4 regions of the Streptomyces longisporus genome follow, and region 1 is predicted to be linked to each of the others. Evidence: riboswitches for the same ligand, from Rfam matches in the RefSeq annotation. Region 1 holds a riboswitch; each other region holds the start of a gene.

Region 1 (4,180 bases):
TGTCCGTAACAGGACTGGACAGCACGCTGCGTGACTCCGCATCCGATACGTTTCTTCCCCTTCACCTCCTTGCCGACCAGCCGAGTACGGCAGACCAGATGACGGTCTTCGACGCAGCCCTGCGCGATGAACTGGAGACCGACTCCGACGACACCCTGCGTGATGGCCATAGCGCCGCCCTCAACCCCGACGAGATCCTTGACTGGGTAGCCGAGGAGTGGCCGGAGACCCGCTGTCTGAGCCGGACGGACTCCTCGGCCCTTCTCGCCGAAACTGGCCGAGCTCTGGCCCGCGCCCTCCTGGAAGCGGACACCGAGAAAGACGCCGCATACGGATACGAAGGACTGCGCGACGAGCCCAGTGATGAGCCAGGGCGGCTGCGCGAACTGGTCCGACGGCGACTCCGCGACCTCGACCGCGTTGCAGGCGCCGCCGTCAGCGCGGTGGCCGGACGTGTCAACCATGCCGTGCGTACCCGCTTCGGACCGGGCACCACCCGTTTCCTGGGGGACGTGCTGGTCTACCAGCGACACCGAGACACCATCCACGCCCGTGTCCGTGCATGCGTGGACAAGGTCGACCCGGAGTTGGGGCGCAGCCCTGAGCGCCCGGTACGGGTGGTCGCTCACAGCCTTGGTGGCGTTATCGCCGTCGACATGGCCACCGCCCATGAGCCGCTGTGGACCGAACGGCTCGTCACCTTTGGCTCTCAGTCGGCGTTCTTCCACGTCTGTGACCCGCGCGGAGGCCAGCTTCTTCCCTACTCGGGCCACGCCCCGGTCCGCCTGCCCGCCTCCCTCGGCCGCTGGACCAACCTCTGGGAACCGCTGGACATGCTGGCGTTCGCGGCGTCCCAGGTCTTCCAGCTCGATGACGGCAGCAGCCCGGTCGACCTGCCCGTCCCACACGCCGCCAGTACTGGCCTGTGGACCCACTCCGCCTATTGGGATCTGCCGGATGTGGCCGCCGCCATCGCCGCAGCTATGAAGGATGCCTCGATAGCCTCTGAACCCTAAAAAGTGCTGGTCACTAGTCCCGTCATGCGTGAGCGATGCGTGAGCGGACGGGATGGCATAAGCCGCCATGGGACAGACTGGGCCTACCGGTGGTGGTCGGGGAATATGCACTCTGACCTGCTACGCAGCGCCTGAGTCGGCTTCGGTCGGGTCGGGCGCTGCGGCGTTTTCCGGCCGGTGCGTGAGCAGCCACGCGGGTCGTCAGCCCGAGCCGCGTTCGCCTGTCGATTCCGGCGTGCAGTGTTTCAGCAGCGCGGAGATCGGGCCCTCGACGAGTCGGTAGCGCACGATCCTGCCGTCCTTCTCGCCCTCGACGATGCCCGCGGTCCGCAGCAGACGCAGAGCCTGGGAGACGGCCGTGTCCCGCATCCCGCTGGCGACGGCGAGGTCGGACACGGCGATGGGGCCGGCCTCCTGAAGGGCGAACAGCAAGGACAGGCGTCCGGGATCGGAGAGCAGCGAGAAGCGATCGGCCCAGGCGCGCACGCGCTCCAGGTCGCCGACGGCGGCGATGGCATCGCAGACCCGATGCCCGTCAATGGTGCGCCGCCCGGCGTGTTCCGCGGGGACGAGATGCATGCCGTACATCATCGCAGCGAACAGGTGCCGATCTCCATACCTGTTCAGCTGTGCAGCCTTGCAGCCACTGCCTGTGGCCTTCTAGGGTGAGCGGGCCGTGGTGTTCGGGAAGCCGGTGACAGCCCCCAGGGGCTCAGACCGGAGCGGCCCTCGCCACTGTGATCGGGGAGTTCGTCGCCCATGTCCCGCACGGGACAGCCACTGGCCGCCGCAAGGCGGTTGGGAAGGCGGGCGGCGGACGTACGACCCGTCAGCCAGGAGACCGGCCACGGCATCACGAAACTGATCCACGAGGTGCTGGAGCGTGTCCGTATGACCGTGTCTCAAGGCGTGCCCGAATCCGCCGCCCCGTCCTTTCGCTGGCGCCGCGAGGACACCGTCAGGACCGCGGCCCTGCTGACCGTGATCGTCGCTCTGCACGTCGCCGCCTTCGGGATCCTCTTCCTTCTGGTGATCCCGCATCACTACGCGGTCGGTACCCAGGCGTTCGGGGTCGGCCTCGGCATCACCGCCTACACGCTCGGCATGCGGCATGCCTTCGACGCCGACCACATCGCCGCCATCGACAACACCACCCGCAAGCTGATGGCCGACGGAAAGCGGCCGGTGTCGGTGGGCTTCTGGTTCGCGCTGGGACACTCCAGCGTGGTGGTCGTCATGGCCGCGCTGGTCGCCGGGGGCACGCACCTCGCCGGCACCCTGATGAACGACAGCTCCCGCACCCACCAGGTGCTCGGCACGGTGGGCACCACGGTCTCCGGCAGCTTCCTGTACCTCATCGCCGCCCTCAATCTCGTCGCCCTGTTCGGCATCGCGCGCGTCTTCCGTGCGATGCGCGCCGGACGCTACGACGAGGCGGAGCTGGAGGCGCACCTGGACTCGCGCGGCTTCATGAACCGCATTCTCGGCCGCCTCACCAAGTCCATCCGCCGCCCCGGCCAGATGTTCCCTCTCGGCTTCCTGTTCGGGATCGGCTTCGACACCTCGACCGAGGTCCTGCTGCTCGCCCTGGCCGGCAACGGCGCCGCCGCCGGGCTGCCGTGGTACGCGATCCTGTGCCTGCCCCTGCTCTTCGCGGCGGGCATGAGCCTGTTCGACACCCTCGACGGCACCTTCATGAACTTCGCCTACCAGTGGGCCTTCTCCAACCCCGTTCGCAAGGTGTTCTACAACCTCACGATCACCGGCCTGTCCATCGCGGTGGCCTTCTTCGTCGGCACGATCGAACTGGTCGGCGTGCTGCACGACAAGCTCGGTCTGCAAGACGCCGTCACCGGCTGGATATCCGGGCTGGACCTGGACAACGTCGGCTACGTCATCGTCGGTCTGTTCGTGGTCGTCTGGGCCATGGCGGTCGCGTACTGGCGCCTGGCCAAGGTCGAGGAGCGCTGGAGCGCCCGCACCGCCGACACCGGCTGACGGCACCCGGCCGCCCGCCTGCCGACTTCAGCCGGTGCAAGCAGCGACCAGAGTCGACGTGGTTCAGCATTTCGGCCGCTGACCGGCTCGGTTGGCCGCTGCGAGGCTGCCGTCATCCCCTGGCGGACGGCGACCTGCGCGCGGTCGTCGAACCGGGCACGTTCGAGATCAAGGTCGCAGGCTCCTCGGCGGACATCCGCCGACGGGCGGTTCTCCGCGTCACCTGACGCCGTCCGCCGCGGCTTCCGGGTGAGATCACGTTTGAGATCACGAAACCTGGCGCGCTGCCGTCCGTTTTGGGGTATTTCGCACTAATCTCCCGTGGCAGCAAGGAGTTGATCTGTCACAGGTCGCATCCACTTCGCTCCACCGGAGATGACATGCACAAGCTTCGCAAGGCCGCCGTCCTGGTCGCCGCCCTCGGGAGTGTCGGGTTCCTGAGCGCCGGCGGCGCCCATGCCGACGGTGGCGTCGGCGTCCAGCAGAGCACCACTTGCAGGTCGCACGACCTGAACATCAGCGTCCTCGGCGAGGTCGGGCTCATCGACGGCCTGTTGGGCAACGCGCTCAACGGCGAGGGCAACACGGGGGCGCAGAGCACCACTGAGGGCTCGGACATGGGCTGCAGCAACGCCTTCGGCAAGTAGTCGCGACGGCTGTTGCCGGATGAACGGCCTGCCGGGCGGAGCGCCCGGCAGGCCGTGGCCGTTCCTCGCGGCCTGCCGGGCGGAACTTCGTTACTTGGATGCCGGCGGAGTGACGTTCCCCAGGTTGAAGTCGCTCCCCGTCGTGAAGGCGGGGGCCGCGTCCGGGCTGCCGTGGCGCCCGCTGCGGCTGTCGTCGTCGTAGGCCACGGCGTTGGACTGCGAGTTGGCCACCGCGGTGACGCCCTCGTCGTCGTGGTCATGACCGTGGTCGTGGGCGAAGCTGACGCCGGCGCCGAAGGCGGAGAGGCTCGCGATCGCCGCGGCTACGACGGCAACACGCTGAAACTTGCGCATGGTTAGACCCTTTCTTACCCGGGCGCGACGCCCTGGCTTGGCTACGTATTGTGACAATATATGCACTGATAGTAGTCATTTGGGATCTTTGGGTTGTTTGCGCGCCGTGTCGTTTTTTCGTGCGACCGTCAGCCGCGGCGCGGCCGCGCCACCACCGGTGCGGAC
Region 2 (4,180 bases), on a different contig from region 1:
GGAGCGGTAGCCGCGCTCCAGTTCGCCGTGCAGGACCGCACCCGCGGAGCCCTCCTTCAGCGCGCCCGCCGCGCCGACGATCTCCATCAGCCAGGCGTAGGCGTCCCGGCGCGCCTCGGAGCCGTAGACCTTGACCGCGGAGGCGTCCTGCGGGGTGAGGGTGCCGTTCTGGACGGCGTGCACCATCCGCCAGTTGAGCAGCTTCATCGCGTCGAGTCTGGTGTGGGTCTGGGCGAGGCGGCGGCGCACCCAGGGCAGGTCGATGACGCGGCGGCCGTCGGCGAGTTTGGTCTCCGTGGCCCAGCGCTGCACGTCCTGCAGGGCGCGGATGGCCATGGTGCCGTGGGCGGCGAGGGTGACGCGCTCGTGGTTGAGCTGGTTGGTGATCAGCCGCCAGCCCTGGTTCTCGGCGCCGACGCGGCGGGAGACGGGGACGCGGATGTTCTCGTAGTAGCTCGCCGTGGTGTCGTGCGAGGCGAGGGTGTTGATGACGGTGCAGGAGTAGCCGGGGTCGGTGGTGGGGACGAGGAGCATGGTGATGCCCTTGTGGGGCGGGGCATCGGGGTCGGTGCGGGTCGCCAGCCACACCCAGTCCGCGGTGTCGCCGTTGGTGGTCCAGATCTTCTGCCCGTTGACGACGTACTCTCCCCCGCTCTCGAATTCACTCGAGCGGGAGGTGCCCCCATCGTCCCGTACGGCGCGCGTCTTCAGGGACGCGAGGTCCGTCCCCGCGTCGGGCTCGCTGTAGCCGATCGCGAAGTCGATCTCGCCGGCGAGGATCTTGGGCAGGAAGTACTCCTTCTGCTCGTCCGTGCCGAACTGCATGATCGTAGGGCCGACGGTGTTCAGCGCCATCAGCGGCAGCGGTACACCGGCCTGCGCGGCCTCGTCGAAGAAGATGAACTGCTCCATCGCGGTCAGCCCGCGCCCGCCGTACTCCTTCGGCCAGCCCACGCCGAGCCAGCCGTCGGCGCCCAGGCGCCGGATGGTCTCGCGGTAGAAACGTTTCTGGGCGGCCGGGTCGCCATGCCGGGCGTAGGCGTTGTCCGGCACCAACTCGGCGAAGTACGAGCGCAGTTCAGTGCGCAGCCGCTGCTGCTCGGGCGTGTATTCGAGGTGCACGGCGCCTCCAGGCTTCGCAGGCCGGTCCTGACGGCGCACACCGTAGAACGTGTTCCAGAAATTGGGAATGGCGAGGGACAGGGAAAGGGCCCCCGGTCGACGACCGGGGGCCCTTTGCCGAGTGACCTGGTGGAACCGGTCAGTGGGCAACGGGAGTTGGCTGGGCGGCGCCGTTCGCCCGCACCGGCCTCGGGACGAGCACCCGCTCCGCCAGCACCCCGAAGACCAGCCCGAAGGAGGCCCACAGGGTCAACTGGACGGCCAGGGCCGCCAGTCGGAACTGCCAGAGCAGGGTGGCGGAGAAGTCCCTGGGGACCTCGTTGAAGGACGGCAGGAACGCGTACGCGAGCCCGATGGTGAGGACCAGGAACGCCCCTGCGGCGAGGGTCGCGTTCCAGTTGCCCAGGCGGGGCGCGAGGCGCCTGCCCAGGATGACGGCGGCGACGGCCAGCAGCACGCTCAGCACCACCATCAGGAAGTACAGCGTGGTGCGTTTGCCGATGGTGTCGGGGTCGCCGACGGACGGCGGGTTGGCCGGGTACTTCAGGAACGGCACGACGTACACGGCGATCAGCCCGGCGGCCGCCAGGAGCAGCGCGCTCGCGCGCGGCCCGAAGCGGCCGATGCGGCCGAGCGCGAAGCAGTACGCGAGGGCGGCGATGCCGCCGAACGCGACGCCGTAGACCAGAACACCGGTGGACAGGCCCGCGGTGGACTGCATCGTGCGGCTGACGGCTTCGACGCCGTGCTCGTGGGAGTGCGCCTGCTCGTAGGCGATGGCCGCGTCCACGCGCGGTTCACCGAGGAAGTAGGCGACGACGAGGGCGAGCAGGCCCGCGGCGAGTCCCGCGAGCATGCCGCGCACCAGGAGGTTGCGGACGGTTGCCGAGTTCATGGGCGGCCGTGCTCTCTCGCCGCCCTCAGTGGCAGGGGAAGCCGAGCAGGTGGCGGGCGTCGTGCACCCACTCGTGGACGTTGTCCCCGCTCATCACGGAGGTGGCGCCCTGCTCGGCGCCGACGAAGTAGAGCAGAACCAGCATCAGGATGCCGAAGAAGACCGCCCAGGGGACGATCGCGCCGATCGGCAGCTTTGCCGGTACGGCGGTGGGGGTGATGGTCGGCTGAGCGACAGACTGCGCCATGGCAGGCCCTCCTGGGGAACTCGCGTCCCGTCTCGGTGGTGCACGCGACGACGGGGCGGGTCTGACTCGCCCGGCACACACCCAGGGTGCGTGCCCGGCATACAGTGGCGCGACCGTGCCGGAATTCCACCGGCTTCCGCTGTGCCGTCGTCAATATCCACGAGAAGGTACCGCGAAGCGGAGGTGGGGCCAAGGGCGCACGGGACGGCCGTGAGCGCCCCTGGTGAGCCGTTTTCGCCGCCGGATCATGGTCAGTTCAAGGATTTCGAAGCGATGCCGAGCGCGGGAGTGGACATTTGACGAGCCGAGTGATCTTGATCTCACCTGCGATCACCGCGGCCCTCAGGGAGGCCCGCTTCGACGACGGGTGCCCGCTGGACGCCTCGGGACTGCGGCAGGCAAAGGCAGCCGCAGGCACGCTGCCGGCGGCGGAACGGGTCTGGGTCTCCCCCACCGTGCGCTGCCGCGAGACGGCCGTCGCTCTCGGCCTCGACGCCGTGGAGGCGCCGGAGTTGACGGCACTGGACGCGGGCCGCTGGCGCGGTGCGACGCTGACGGAGGTGAGCGAACGGGAGCCGGAGGCGCTGGCCCGCTGGCTGTCGGACCCCGGGGCCGCACCGCACGGCGGGGAGTCGGTGGCGGCGCTGTGCGACCGGGTGGCGGACTGGCTGGAGACGGTCGCGCAGACACAGGGCCGCACCCTCGCGGTGGTCGAGCCCGAGGCCGTACGGGCCGCCGTGGTCCGGGCGCTCGGGGCGCCGGATTCGGCGTTCTGGCGCGCCGACGTCCCGCCGCTGACGGCGATCGAACTCAGCGGCAGGTCCGGGCGCTGGAACGTGCGCCTCGGGCAGCCGGTCGGCGCCCCGCTGTGATCGTCAGTTCAGCGTGGCGAGGAATTCCGTGCACGCCTCGGCGCACTGCCGGCAGGCCTTCGCGCCGTCCTCGGCACCCGGCAGCCGGTCGAAGGCATGCGCACACTCCAGGCACACGGTGCGGCACCACTCCACCTGGATGCGGATGGCGGACTCGTCCAATCGGTTCTGCTCGGACAGCACACGGCAGGTCGCGTCGCACACCTCCGCGCACATGATGCCCTTGCGTCGTACCTGTTCCTGCTCCTCCGTGCCGTCCGGGTCCACGAGGCTCGCGCGCAGAGCACACGCGCGTGCGCACTCGGTGCACGCCTGCGCGCAGGCGAAGCGGTCCTCCAGGAACCGGAAGAGCTCCTGCTGGGTCGTCGAAGAAGTCACACCTGGCGGGTTGCCTTCGCCTGTCGCCTCAAACACGGGTACCGAGGTCCGGCCGGGTCGGTTCGGTTGGCGCCGGGTCCCATGGGTACCCGCGAGCCCATGAGCACCTCATGGATGGACATCGCCGCAGGCCGCGGCGCACTCGGAATCGGCTTGGTCGTCGTGGGGGTGGCGGTCGTGGCCCTGCTGATCGGTGCCTTCTTCCTGGGCGCCCGCATCCGTCGCCGCGAACCCGCTCCGCCACGCCCGGAGGATCAGCCGCAGCTGCCGGACGACGGCCCGGTGCGCGAGGTACGGGAGAACCGCGAACCCGCCGAGATCCCCCGCAGCGAGCACCGGCTGACCCCGCACGAGCTGCCCGGTCACGGCAATACGCCGAGCAGGACCAGTGCGTCGCAAAAGCGCAAGCGCTGGAGCGAGGGCAACAGCGGAGCCTTCGGCAGCGGCGGCCCGGGCACCCGCTGACGGTCACCACGTCCGAACGGGCACCGGGAACGAGGAGCGCCTACCGTTCCCGGGCGACTTTCCGCAGGCCTTCACCCGTCTTCACTCAGGGTGGCCGCGACGCCCTGTGCGAGACGCTCGACCGGTGGGCGGCTCGCCGAACGCGGGGATACCGGGCCCTTGCGGCAGCAGCTGAACCACCACGAAGGACACCACGGCGGC
Region 3 (4,180 bases), on a different contig from region 1:
ACGGTCCACGAACCGCACCACGACGCCCGGTTCGGCGGCCAGGGCGTCCACGTCGGTGAAGTTGGACATCAGCGGGATCGCGCACACGGCGACCCGCAGCACGTCCTCGCCGACGGGCGGCGCGACGTTCGACTCCCGCACCGTCCCGCGCAGGGAGACCCGCAGCCCGTCCTCCTCGTCGATGCCGAGACCGTGCTGGAAGGGCAGGACGCCGTACGTTCGCCGTCCGGTGAGCCCGTGCAGCATGTCCAGCCCGGGCTCCAGGAGGCTGACGTCCCCGCGGAACTTGTTGACGAGGAACCCGGCGACCAGCTCCTGGTCCTCGGCCGAGAGCAGGGCGACGGTCCCGAAGAAGGAGGCGAAGACCCCGCCGCGGTCGATGTCACCGACCACGAGCACGGGAAGCCGCGCGTTGCGGGCGATCCCCATGTTCACGATGTCGGTCCGGCGCAGGTTGATCTCGGCGGGAGAACCCGCACCCTCACAGATCACGGCGTCATACGTGCCCCGCAACTCGGCGAGACAGTCGAGCACGGTCCCCAGAAGCTGCTGCTGCCGCCCACCGTGGTACCCGCGCGCACTCAGCTCGCCGACGGGCTTGCCCATCAGCACGACCTGGCTGCTCTGCTCGCCACCGGGCTTGAGCAGCACGGGGTTCATCAGCGCGGTCGGCTCGACCCGGCAGGCCTGAGCCTGCATGGCCTGAGCCCGCCCGATCTCGGCACCCTCGCGCGTCACGAACGAATTCAGGGACATGTTCTGCGCCTTGAAGGGCGCCACCTTGACCCCCTGCCGTACCAGCCAACGACAGATCCCGGCGGTGACGACACTCTTCCCGGCGTCGGAGGTGGTACCGGCGACGAGGAGCCCACCGCCGGTCATGACACACCCCTCGACAACTGCCTGCCGGCAGTGGGAACAGCCCCCACCGCCGGGCGCCGTGCGACCCGGCCCCGCAGCACCGCCCCGGCCGCACTGACCCCCAGCGCCAGCCACCCCACCCGCCGCGACAACCGCACGGCCCGCTCGATGTCCCCGACTTCCACAGCCCGCCCCTCCTCGTTCAGCACAGGCCGATGCTCGACCCGCCCCCCGTAGGACAAGGTCCCCCCGAGCCGCACCCCGAGCGCCCCTGCGAACGACGCCTCCACAGGCCCGGCATTGGGGCTGGGATGCTTGCTGGCGTCAGAACGCCAGGCCCGCACCGCCCCGCGACGGTCACCCCCCGCGACCGTCGCAAGTACGGCGGTCAGACGGGCCCCCGGCCACCCCGCCACATCGTCCAGCCGCGCCGAAGCCCACCCGTACCGCCGGTACTTGGCCGACTTGTGCCCCACCATGGCGTCGAGCGTGTTGACGGCCCGGAACCCGAGCAGCCCCGGCACCCCGCCCACGGCCCCCCACACCAGCGCCCCCACGACGGCATCGGAGGTGTTCTCGGCAACGGACTCCACCACCGCCCGCGCGATCCCGTCGGCGTCCAGGGCCTGCGGATCCCGCCCGCACAGATGCGGCAGCCTGGCCCGCGCGGCCTCGACGTCCCCGGCCTCCAGCGCACGCCCGATGCCACGGGCTTCGCGCGCGAGCGAAGTCCCCCCGACGACGGCCCAGGTGGCGGCGGCGGTCAGGGCGAGGGAGGCGGTACGGGACGGACGTACGGCCCGCTGGGCGACGACACCGAGCGCAAGGGCGCTCCCGGCGCACACGGCGGTGTGCAGTGCGCCCCACCCGCGATGGTCCCGCCACAACACCCGTTCCACGGCGCCCGCGGCCCGCCCGAACACGGCGACCGGATGCCCTCGGCGCGGATCGCCGAGCAGATGGTCACCGAGGAGGCCGGCGGCGGCGCCGTACGCGAAGACGCGATCGGCACGCATCGGCTCAGCCGGCCGTGGGGTCGGGCAGCGACCTGGTCCTGAACCTCAAACGGCAGGCTGGCATGGCGACATGTCCTCACTCAGGGTGTCCACGCCCTGGTTCGACGAGACCGGCGGTGAGAGTTCCTGGCTCCCGGGGCTTACTACCCCGGTGACAGTGGCGGGACCGCGCCGGACTTGCACCGGCTTCCTCTCGCGCCGCCGTAGATGGCTTCGGCAGTCCACCACGCCCCCGAACGGCAGTCAACTTGCCGTTGACCTGCGACGGGGGAGTGTGCTGAGGCCCACACCCGGCGCTCCGAACCGGGCAGGAAAAACCCGTGGGGCGAGGGAGCACGAAAGGGTGCTTCCTCGCCCCACGGGACGGTGCGGAAAGGCGGTCCGGCCGCGGCCTCAGGCCTTGGCCACCACGAGATGGATTCCGTACGCCACGGCCGCCGCGCAGCCCGCGAAGGCCACATATGCGCCGGCCACCGCCAGGGACGCCGAGTTGCCCTGCGCCACGGCCCGCTCGCGGCGTGACAGGCCCATGATGCCGAGGGTGAACAGGGCCACGAGGCCCACCGTGACCGCGAGGCTGACGCCGAAGACGGAGCCCAGGGCTGCCCAGTCGATCTTCATGCTGCTTCTCTTCCTTCGTACCGGGTGGGCGGGCTCAGACGGCCGCGGCCGGCGGCGTCGCCGGGTCGGGGACGGCGGCCACGGGGGCCGGGGCGGGGATCGTGGCCGTCAGGTCCTCGGTCACCGTGCCCGTGGGAGGCGGGGTCACGGCGGCGATGGCCGTGGTCACCACGCCGGGCGGCTCCTCGCTCTCGTTGACGTTCGACGCGTCGACGACCTCGCGCCGGGAGATCTTCCAGATGGCCGCACTGGCGACGACCAGGAAGACGGCGACGACGGCGGTGCCCCAGTCGCCGAGATCCGTCACGGACTCCGCGCCCGCGCCGACCAGCGCCGCGGCCGGCAGCGTCAGACACCAGGCCACGAGCATGCGGGTCGCCGTCGACCAGCGGACCACACCGCCCTTGCGGCCGAGGCCCGCACCCATCACCGAACCGGAGACGACGTGGGTGGTGGAGAGGGAGAACCCGAGGTGCGAGGAGGCGAGGATCGCCGTGGCCGCGCTGGTCTGGGCGGCGAAGCCCTGCTGCGGCTCGAGTTCGGTCAGGCCCTTGCCCATGGTGCGGATGATGCGCCAGCCGCCGATGTAGGTCCCGAGCGCGATGGCGAGGCCCGCGGAGAGGATCACCCAGGTGGGAGGGTTGGAGCCGGGGGCGATGGAGCCGCCCGCGATCAGCGCGAGGGTGATGATGCCCATCGTCTTCTGTGCGTCGTTCGTGCCGTGGGCCAGGGACACCAGGCCCGCCGAGGCGATCTGGCCGGCGCGGTAGCCCTTGCGGGTGGCATCGCCGTCGGCGTTCTTGCCGATGCCGTAGGAGAACCGGGTGGCGAGCATCGCCGCCACGCCGGCGACCACGGGGGCCGCGACCGCCGGGAGCAGCACCTTGGTGACGAGCACGTCACCGTGGACGGCGCCGATGCCGGCGGAGGCGACGGTGGCGCCGATCAGCCCGCCCATCAGGGCGTGTGAGGAACTGGAGGGAAGCCCGACGAGCCAGGTCAGCAGGTTCCAGAGGATCGCGCCGACCAGCGCCGCGAAGATGACCTCGGGACGTATGCCGGTCTCGTCGACGAGACCCTTGGAGATCGTGTTGGCGACCTCCACGGAGAGGAAGGCACCCGCAAGGTTCAGCACGGCGGACATGGCCACCGCGACCTTGGGCTTGAGCGCGCCGGTCGAGATGGTGGTGGCCATCGCGTTGGCGGTGTCGTGGAAACCGTTCGTGAAATCAAACGCGAGTGCGGTTACCACCACAATCGCGAGGATCAGCGAGAAGTTTTCCATTTACCCAGGCAATCGTTCGAAGTCAACGGTCGGTTGACCGTAGGCAACCTGGGTGAACGGAAGATGAACTGAGAGCGGCTGCACGATGTCCGGATGAGGGGGTCGCCGCTCCGCCCTGTCCCGGCGACCCCCCGGTCCCGCGGTGCCCCTTGGTCAGTAGCCCCGGGCGAACTTCCTCAGCTGGGTCTGTGACCCGTTGAAGAGATTCTGGTCACCCGGCAGACCGCCGCTGTTGTCGTACTGCCAGAAGGTCCAGAACGACCAGCCGGCCGGCAGGGAACCGGAGGTCCCGGACTCGTGACGGGCTATCCACAGTGCGTGGTCGGAGGCGAACGCGCTGCTTCCGCCGGTACAGGTGTTCCACCAGTGGGTGGTCGTGTAGATCACCGGGTGGCGG
Region 4 (4,180 bases), on a different contig from region 1:
ATCTGGATCCTGCAGACCTTCCCGGCCCTGGTCGGCGGCCTGTTCACGCGCTGGTTCCACCGCTGGGCGCTGCTCGCCGGCTGGGCGGTCGGCATGGTCTACGGCACCCTCGCCGCGTACGGCGTCGCCTCCCCGACCAACCCGGGCCAGAAGCACTTCGGCGGCTCCAACGCGAGCATCCCGGGCCTCGGCGAGATGGGCTACATCGGCCTCACGGCGTTCGTCCTGAACGTGCTGGTGACGGTGGTCCTGACCTTCGTGCTGAAGGCCCTGAAGGCCCCGGAGGGCGTCGACGAGACGAAGCCGGACGACTACACGGCCGACGCGGGCGACCCGGGCGTCCAGGTGGAACTGCCGCCGGCGACCGCGGGCGCGTCCCACTAGCGGTTACGGCGATGAGCGGGCCGTCGGAGAAATCCGGCGGCCCGTTGTCGTACCCGTCCGGCAGACTCGGGACCATGGACATCGTGATCAGGCAGGCGCAACCCGGTGAGTACGAGGCCCTCGGCGAGATCACCGCCCAGGCCTATCTCCAGGACGGCCTGCTCTCCTTCGGCGAAAGCGACTGGTACCTCGCCGAGTTGAGGGACGTCGCCAAGCGGGCGGCGGCGGCCGAGGTGCTGGTGGCCGACCTGGGCGGCCGGCCGATCGGCGGCGTCACCTACGTCCCGTCCGGCGGCCCCATGGCGGATCTGGCCGGCCCGGGAGAGGCCGAGATACGCATGCTGGCCGTCGACCCGGCAGCCCGCGGCCGAGGCGCCGGAGAGGCCCTCGTGCGCGCCTGTGTCGACCGGGCAAGAGCCGCGGAGCGCACCGGCGTCGTCCTGTGCACCCAGCCGGTCATGCACGCCGCCCATCGCATCTACGAGCGCGCCGGATTCGTCCGCGCCCCCGAGCGTGACTGGAACCCCATCCCTGGAGTCGACTTCACGCTGATCGCCTATGAGTTGACGCTGTCGACTGCACAGCGCTGAAGCGGTAGCGGGGCAGGGGCCGTTGACTGGGCCCCGCGTCCCCACAACCGCCCCCTCCGGCCGAAAGACGATCGGCTTCTCCACGGCCCTGCCGCACACGAGTGGCATCCGCGTGTTCGCGCCGGCCTCCCGACGGCCGACAACGGCCCAATGCGGAGGACCGCCGGGTCGATCCTGATGAAAGAACACGCTCCGAAGTCGCTGCGACACAACATCTGGGGGTGCAACCGAAACCCGGCACAAGATGTATGCTCATGCTCGCTGTCGCCGCAGGGGAATCCGGTGTGAGTCCGGAACTGTCCCGCAACGGTGTACCCATACGTGTTCGCGCACATATGGGCGTCAGTCCGAGGACCTGCCGACGGTGTGCCCGGCCCATCCGGCCCGGGTGCTTCGACGTCCGGGCCTCGTGGAGTGGGCCGGTGGACGCGACGCCGTGTGCGCTCGTGACTGCCCCCTGCCCTCCGCAAGGCCCCCGTGCCGAGCGAGGGAGAGCCTCACGTGACCATCGCGCCAGCAGACCCGGTTTCAGCCAGCGCCGCAGTGGCCGACGACGGCCTGGGAGCCGCGCTGCTGCGGACCCTGACCGAGCTGACCGCCGACCTCCCCGACGCCGACCCCGGCCGGGTCGCCGCCGCGTCGCTGCGCGGCCGGTCCGCCCGTGCGGACGAGACGGAGCTGCGCGAACTGGCCACGGAGGCGGCCGCCGGCCTCATCTCCGAGGACCCCGCGTACAGCAGGCTGGCGGCCAGGCTGCTGACGATCGGCATCGCCGCGGAGGCCGCCTCGCAGGGCGTCACGTCGTTCACGGAATCCGTCGCCGTGGGCCACCGGGAGGGGCTGATCGCCGACCGCACCGCCGAGTTCGTACGGGTCCACGCGCACCGCCTCGACGCGCTGATCGCCCCGGAGGCCGACGACCGCTTCGGCTACTTCGGACTGCGCACGCTCCACAGCCGCTACCTGCTCCGGCACCCCCTCACCCGCAAGGTCATCGAGACACCGCAGCACTTCATGCTGCGCGTCGCCGCAGGCCTCGCGGAGGACGACACCGTCCGCGCCCTGGACGAAGTCGCCGCGCTCTACGGCCTGATGAGCCGCCTCGAATACCTCCCCTCCTCCCCCACCCTCTTCAACTCCGGCACCCGGCACCCCCAGATGTCGTCCTGCTACCTCCTCGACTCCCCGCTCGACGAGCTGGACTCCATCTACGACCGCTACCACCAGGTCGCCCGCCTCTCGAAGCACGCCGGCGGCATCGGCCTGTCGTACAGCCGCATCCGCGCCCGCGGCTCCCTCATCCGCGGCACCAACGGCCACTCCAACGGCATCGTCCCGTTCCTGAAGACCCTCGACGCCTCGGTCGCCGCCGTGAACCAGGGCGGCCGCCGCAAGGGCGCGGCCGCCGTCTACCTGGAGACCTGGCACTCCGACATCGAGGAGTTCCTTGAGCTGCGCGACAACACCGGTGAGGACGCCCGGCGTACGCACAACCTGAACCTCGCGCACTGGGTCCCGGACGAGTTCATGCGCCGCGTGAACGCCGACGGGCAGTGGTCCCTGTTCTCCCCGGCGGACGTGCCGGAGCTGGTGGACCTGTGGGGCGAGGAGTTCGACGCCGCGTACCGCAGGGCGGAGGAGGCGGGGCTGGCGAAGAAGACCATCCCGGCCCGTGACCTCTACGGCCGCATGATGCGCACCCTCGCCCAGACCGGCAACGGCTGGATGACCTTCAAGGACGCCGCCAACCGCACCGCCAACCAGACGGCCGAGCCGGGCCATGTCGTCCACTCCTCCAACCTCTGCACGGAGATCCTGGAGGTCACGGACGACGGCGAGACCGCGGTCTGCAACCTGGGTTCGGTCAACCTCGGTGCGTTCGTGACCGGTGGGGACATCGACTGGGAGCGGCTGGACGAGACGGTCCGCACGGCCGTGACCTTCCTGGACCGCGTGGTCGACATCAACTTCTACCCCACCGAGCAGGCAGGCCGCTCGAACGCCCGCTGGCGCCCCGTGGGCCTGGGCGCGATGGGCCTCCAGGACGTCTTCTTCAAGCTGCGCCTGCCCTTCGACTCGCCCGAGGCGGGGGCCCTGTCCACCCGGATCGCCGAGCGCATCATGCTCGCCGCGTACGAGGCGTCCGCCGACCTCGCCGAGCGGAGCGGCCCGCTGCCGGCCTGGGAGAAGACCCGCACGGCCCGCGGCGTCCTGCACCCCGACCACTACGACACCGAGCTCACCTGGCCGGAGCGCTGGGCGGCCCTGAGGGAGCGCATCGCGACCGTCGGCATGCGCAACTCGCTCCTCCTCGCGATCGCCCCCACCGCCACCATCGCGTCGATCGCGGGCGTGTACGAGTGCATCGAGCCGCAGGTCTCCAACCTCTTCAAGCGCGAGACCCTCTCCGGCGAGTTCCTCCAGGTCAACTCCTATCTGGTGAAGGACCTCAAGGAGCTCGGCGTCTGGGACGCCCGCACCCGCGAGGCCCTGCGCGAGGCGAACGGCTCCGTGCAGGACCTCGCCTGGATCCCGGCGGACGTACGCGCCCTGTACCGCACGGCGTGGGAGATCCCGCAGCGCGGCCTGATCGACATGGCGGCGGCCCGCACGCCGTTCCTGGACCAGTCCCAGTCCCTGAACCTGTTCCTGGAGACGCCGACCATCGGCAAGCTCTCCTCGATGTACGCGTACGCCTGGAAACAGGGCCTGAAGACCACGTACTACCTGCGCTCCCGCCCGGCGACCCGTATCGCCCGCGCCGCCCGGGCCACCGTCCCCGTCCAGCAGGCGGCCGACCCCGAGGCCGTCGCCTGCTCCCTGGAAAACCCCGAGTCCTGCGAGGCCTGCCAGTGATGACCACCCGTAACGCCAATCTCCTCGACCCGGGCTTCGAGCTGACCCTGCGCCCCATGCGCTACCCGGACTTCTACGAGCGCTACCGGGACGCCATCAAGAACACCTGGACCGTGGAGGAGGTCGACCTCCACTCGGACGTCGCCGACCTCGCGAAGCTCACGCCCGCCGAGCAGCACCTGATCGGCCGCCTGGTCGCCTTCTTCGCGACGGGTGACTCGATCGTGGCGAACAACCTGGTCCTGACCCTGTACAAGCACATCAACTCCCCCGAGGCACGGCTCTATCTGAGCCGCCAGCTGTTCGAGGAGGCCGTGCACGTCCAGTTCTATCTCACCCTCCTGGACACC

What was found. A riboswitch is a leader RNA that binds a small molecule or an ion and turns the genes downstream of it on or off. The one in region 1 is predicted to bind cobalamin.
Region 2: it holds a riboswitch for cobalamin, as region 1 does, so the genes downstream of both, ABD355_RS02495 (CbtB domain-containing protein) here and nicT (Nickel transporter NicT) in region 1, are expected to answer to the same signal.
Region 3: it holds a riboswitch for cobalamin, as region 1 does, so the genes downstream of both, ABD355_RS29200 (cobalamin biosynthesis protein) here and nicT (Nickel transporter NicT) in region 1, are expected to answer to the same signal.
Region 4: it holds a riboswitch for cobalamin, as region 1 does, so the genes downstream of both, ABD355_RS36795 (ribonucleoside-diphosphate reductase subunit alpha) here and nicT (Nickel transporter NicT) in region 1, are expected to answer to the same signal.

Annotation. Positions count from the first base shown of each region.
Region 1 is NZ_BAAASG010000012.1:453,022-457,201, forward strand. Features, by position in the region: gene ABD355_RS27830 (hypothetical protein) at 1-1,016, shown strand, start outside; gene ABD355_RS27835 (ArsR/SmtB family transcription factor) at 1,218-1,595, opposite strand; cobalamin riboswitch at 1,677-1,880, shown strand; gene nicT (Nickel transporter NicT) at 1,908-3,014, shown strand; gene ABD355_RS27845 (hypothetical protein) at 3,395-3,661, shown strand; gene ABD355_RS27850 (hypothetical protein) at 3,752-4,015, opposite strand; gene ABD355_RS27855 (TSCPD domain-containing protein) at 4,144-4,180, opposite strand, start outside.
Region 2 is NZ_BAAASG010000002.1:204,068-208,247, forward strand. Features, by position in the region: gene ABD355_RS02485 (acyl-CoA dehydrogenase family protein) at 1-1,122, opposite strand, end outside; gene ABD355_RS02490 (CbtA family protein) at 1,262-2,017, opposite strand; gene ABD355_RS02495 (CbtB domain-containing protein) at 2,043-2,264, opposite strand; cobalamin riboswitch at 2,300-2,428, opposite strand; gene ABD355_RS02500 (histidine phosphatase family protein) at 2,561-3,136, shown strand; gene ABD355_RS02505 (four-helix bundle copper-binding protein) at 3,140-3,514, opposite strand; gene ABD355_RS02510 (DUF6479 family protein) at 3,614-3,979, shown strand; gene ABD355_RS02515 (chloride channel protein) at 4,061-4,180, opposite strand, start outside.
Region 3 is NZ_BAAASG010000014.1:56,320-60,499, reverse strand. Features, by position in the region: gene ABD355_RS29205 (cobyric acid synthase) at 1-882, opposite strand, end outside; gene ABD355_RS29200 (cobalamin biosynthesis protein) at 879-1,877, opposite strand; cobalamin riboswitch at 1,978-2,119, opposite strand; gene ABD355_RS29195 (hypothetical protein) at 2,271-2,498, opposite strand; gene ABD355_RS29190 (inorganic phosphate transporter) at 2,533-3,783, opposite strand; gene ABD355_RS29185 (lysozyme) at 3,937-4,180, opposite strand, start outside.
Region 4 is NZ_BAAASG010000023.1:65,419-69,598, forward strand. Features, by position in the region: gene mctP (monocarboxylate uptake permease MctP) at 1-384, shown strand, start outside; gene ABD355_RS36790 (GNAT family N-acetyltransferase) at 459-974, shown strand; cobalamin riboswitch at 1,223-1,351, shown strand; gene ABD355_RS36795 (ribonucleoside-diphosphate reductase subunit alpha) at 1,476-3,830, shown strand; gene ABD355_RS36800 (ribonucleotide-diphosphate reductase subunit beta) at 3,830-4,180, shown strand, end outside.